Regions from separate parts of the Micromonospora maris AB-18-032 genome, predicted to be linked through region 2. Evidence: riboswitches for the same ligand, from Rfam matches in the RefSeq annotation. Region 2 holds a riboswitch; the other holds the start of a gene.
What was found. A riboswitch is a leader RNA that binds a small molecule or an ion and turns the genes downstream of it on or off. The one in region 2 is predicted to bind cobalamin.
Positions count from the first base shown of each region.

Region 1 (2,192 bases), 2.2 Mb from region 2:
CCTTTTCAACGCCTGGCGCATGGGAAGGGTCCCTGTCAACGCCTGCCGTTCGTCACTTCTCGGCCTTGGTGGTGGCGTCCACGATGGCGCGCAGCAGGTCCACCACGCGCGGGCCCCAGCGGGAGGCGACGTCGTCGTCGAGTTCCACGATCTGGCCCTCGCGTACGGCGTTGATGCCCGCCCAGCCGCTGCGCGCCGAGACCGTCGCGGCGCTCTGCTGGCAGCACTTGACGTCGGAGAGGAAGACGAAGTCCGGGTTGGCCGCGACGATCATCTCCTGGGAGAGCTGCGGGTAGCCGCCGCTCTTGCCGTCCGCGTCGGCTGCGTCGGCGATGTTCTCCAGGCCGGCGAGGGAGTAGATCGAGCCGATGAAGGTCTTGCTGGTGACGGTGTACAGCTCCGGGCCGAGCTCGTGGAAGTAGGTGGGTGCCTGAACCCGCTGCGGCACCTCGGCGACGATCTTCGCGATGTCGTCCTTCATCCGCTGCACGACGTCGGCGCCGGCGGTGGCGTTGCCGGTGAGCACACCCAGGTCGGTGATCTGCTGGTACGTGTCGTCGAGCGTCTGCGCCGCGGGGGTCAGGTAGACCGGGATCTTCAGCGCCGCCAGTTGGTCGACGATCTTGTTCCGGTCGTCGCTGAGCACCACCAGGTCAGGGTTCTTGGCGGCGATCGCCTCGGCGTTGGGCTGGTAGCCGGACAGGTCCGTCTTCGGCGCGTCGGCCGGGTGGTTGGACTGGTCGTCGACCGCGACGACCTGCGGGCCGGCGCCGACCGCGAAGAGCATCTCGGTGGCGGTCGGCGCCAGCGAGATGATCTTTTCGGGACGCTGTTCCAGCGTCAGCGATCCGACGGTGACGGGAAAGGCGCCGCCGGCCGGGCTGCCGCTGGCCGTGGGGGTCTCGGTGGTCTTCTCGGCGCAGGCACCGAGCGCCAGCGCGGCCACCGCGAGGGTGGCGGCGAGAATCCGGGGGGTACGTCTGAACATCGGTCCTCCTGTCGGTCGAGGAGTGTGGTGCTTCGCCGACAGGGAGCCACAGGCACCCGTGGGCGAGGCGCCCTTCCTCGAGAGCGCGTGTCGCGACCGCGCCACAGGCGACCTGGCTCGTCCCCCTTTCGGGGGCATCACAGTTGCGGGACAGCGCCGGTTTCACACCGACTTCGCTGTGGCGGGTCGGTAGAACCGTAGCGCACGCCCGGTGGCCGCCCCGCCGAGCCGTGGGGAGCAGCCACGTGGGTCGGCTCGACGTCGAGCCGACCCACGCATCTGGTACCCGAGTCATTTCCTGAAGACGGGGCCCCGCGCGAGGGGGGTGTGGCGGGGCCCCGTCGGTTCAGGAGGCGGTGATGGTGACGTTGTCCACAGCCGCCTCGACCAGGCTGGCCGTCGAGGCGTCCGCAGCCTCCACCAGGATTCGGATCGACTGCCCCGCGTACGGGGTGAGGTTGAGGTTCGAGGTGGTCCAGGCGCCGTTGCGGTTGCTTGCCGCGCCGGCCTGGCTGAGCAGGGTCGTGGTGCCGCCGTTGTGCACCACGCTGACCCGGAAGTAGTCGGCCGACGACGAGTTCGAGCCGTGGGCCAGGTACCAGGCCAGGGAGAGCGTCAACGTGCCGCTCGACGGCAGGGTGATCGCCGGGGAGCGGGCGCTTGTCACGCCGCCGTCGACGTCGTAGTCACCGGCGGCGGAGCCGGCGAGCCGACCGGTGACCAGGTCGTTGCTGCCGGCGTACGGGGTGAGCTGCTTGGCCCCGCTGGAGTTGGTGGCCTGGGCGGCACCCCGCTCCCACTGGCCCGACGTCGCGGTGTCGGTGCCGTTGGGGTTGATCGTCCAGCCGGTGTTGGTCTCGAAGGTGTCCGACCAGACAGTCGTACCGCCGCTGCCACCGCCGCAGTACTGGGCCTGCTTGTTGATCGCCCGGTACGGGCAGTCGGCGTACTCGGCGAGGATGAGCACCGCCTCCCGGTTGCGCGAGGTCTGCTGCGGGATCACCTCGTCGGGCGGGTAGAAACCGCCGCCGGAGGCCGAGCGCGGGTACAGCTCGAAGGTGTACGCCCAGATGCCGTGCACCGCCCACATCCAGTCGATGCTGCTGCCGTCGGTGATGTACAGGTCACTGGACTGCTGCGGGGTGAAGTTGTTTGTCGCGGCCATCTGCCGACCGATGGTGGCGAAGGTGTTGTACTGGTCGGC
Region 1 covers NC_015434.1:302,176-304,367, reverse strand. The annotation lists gene VAB18032_RS01505 (FecCD family ABC transporter permease) at 1-21, opposite strand, end outside; gene VAB18032_RS01500 (ABC transporter substrate-binding protein) at 53-988, opposite strand; cobalamin riboswitch at 1,074-1,206, opposite strand; gene VAB18032_RS01495 (M14 family metallopeptidase) at 1,335-2,192, opposite strand, start outside.
Region 1: it holds a riboswitch for cobalamin, as region 2 does, so the genes downstream of both, VAB18032_RS01500 (ABC transporter substrate-binding protein) here and VAB18032_RS11645 (acyl-CoA thioesterase) in region 2, are expected to answer to the same signal.

Region 2 (2,192 bases):
GAGGGTGACGTCAACTGTGAGCTGCACGGCGACGAACAGAGCACCGAGCAGGATGAGCTGGGCGGTGGGGTCGCCGGCAGCTGGATCGACGAACTGGGGCAGAAACGCCACGCTGAACATGATCATCTTCGGGTTGAGCAGGTTGGTTACCAACCCGCGCAGAAATGCCTGGCGAGGCGTTGCGCCGCGCTCGGGGTGGCTGTGGTTGGCGGTGCCGCTGAGGCGTACGGCTCGGATTCCGAGGATGACCAGATACACGGCGCCGGCCCAGCGGATGGCGGTGAACAGCACCGGCGATGCGGTGATCACCGCGGCCAGGCCGCAGACCACCGCCGCGACGTGGATGGTTTCTCCCGCGGCGACGCCGAGTGCAGCGATGACGCCGGATCGGGCGCCGTAGCGGGTGGCATTGGTGAGGACGAACATCATGTCGGGACCGGGTGTGATCATGAGAACGGCGATCACGGCAAGGTAGCCCACGAGGGTCGTTACTGACAGTCCGAGCAAGGCTCAGCCCTCCTCGGCACCGTCAAGCAGAGCGCGGCGTAGCGCGAGTCGGTGTTCGCGGCGGATCTGTGCCTCGCGGTAGCGTCGCCGATCCCCGTCGGTCTCGGGTAGCAACGGCGGGACGGCGCGAGGATGTCCGTCGTCGTCGATCGCCACCATGACCAGGTGGGCGGTGGCCACGTCGGTGGGGGGCACGGCCCGGTCCCACCGGTCTGCGGTCACCTTGACGGCCACCTCCATGGAGCTGCGTCCGGCCCAGGTGATCCGGGCGTCGACGTGGACCACATCGCCGACCCGTACCGCGCGGAGAAAGGCCGTCTCGTCGATGGCGGCGGTGACCGCCGGCCCGTCGGAATGCCGGGCGGCAACCACCCCGGCTACGGAGTCGATGAGGTTGAGGATCCGGCCTCCGTGAACTGTGCCCATCAGGTTGGTGTGGTGCTGGTCCATGATCTGCGACAGGGTCAGGTGCGATGCCGATGATGGCCGACCGGCGAGCGTAGTGGTGTCGTGCATTGCGTGGTCCGTCCTCGGGAAGCACACCGCCTACTCGGCTGGGTGCACGTCGAGGACACGCCGGACCGTGGCGTGTCACCCGCTCGACCCACCCGCGAGGTCGACGGCAGCGCACACACGTCGTGTACGCGGCGCGGGCAGGTCTTCGGACTCGCGGGCGTGACCGGGCAGTACCGGTCTCCTACTGGCCATCGCTTCCCAGGCAGGTGCGCCCAGTGCTGTTGACGGCGGTCGTTCCCACTCACCGCTGCGGGGCAGTCCCGGACTCTCACCGGGTTCCCTCTTACGACGCCCGTCCTGTCGAGGTCGGGCGAACCAGCGCCGCGACCATCGTACTCAGTCCACCAGGCGGTGCTGGCGTGTCAGGTGTCGTTGGTGACCGCCGTCTCGTTGTCCTGATGGTTGGTGGGGCCGACGATGACGAACACCCCGGTATCTGCGGTCTCGGCGATCTGCCGTTGCGCGTGGGTGATGGGCCCGGCCGCCAGGGCCGCGTTCGCCGCCCCGAAGGTCAGCGGTGGCTGCTGTCTGAGTTCACCGCTACGCTTCGCCGCCACACCCGCCGCCGTCGCGGCATTCCTGGCCGACGCCGTCGGCTGGCGTTGGGCATTCTGGCTGCTGGCTCCCGGCCCGATGCTCGGGACGCTGGCCATGCGCGCTTTCGCCCGGCGACCGGTGCCGGCCTGAGCACAAATCAACCGGTGTGGCGTGTCCGATCCAGCTTCCAGCGCACTTGGAATGTCAGCGCCGCGGCCATCAGCACCGCCGGGACCACGGTGAAGCCGATCAACAGGGCGGTGTGGGCGGACTCCGGCTGCGTCACGGTCTGCCCCTCGGTGGTGGAGATGAAGCCGCCCAGGGCGAGCACGGCCGAGTACACGTACGGGCCGATTGCGGTGCCGGTGGCTTCGGTGGCAGTCCAGACACCGGTGTAGGCGCCAGCCCGGACGGTACCGCGCTGCTCGGCGGCCGCGACCGCATCCGGGACCATCGAGAACGCGAACAGCTGCAGCCCGGCGAACGCGATGCCCAGGACGCCGACCACCGCGACAGCCGGCCCGGTGCCGTAGCCGAGCAGCGGCGCCAGCGAACCGGCCACGAAGACCGCCTGGCAGATCAGCAGGCCACGCTGCTTGCCGATGCGCCGGGACACCTGCATCCACACCGGA
Region 2 covers NC_015434.1:2,551,563-2,553,754, reverse strand. The annotation lists gene VAB18032_RS11650 (LysE family translocator) at 1-450, opposite strand, end outside; gene VAB18032_RS11645 (acyl-CoA thioesterase) at 511-1,023, opposite strand; cobalamin riboswitch at 1,143-1,358, opposite strand; gene VAB18032_RS32235 (hypothetical protein) at 1,386-1,676, opposite strand; gene VAB18032_RS11635 (MFS transporter) at 1,718-2,192, opposite strand, start outside.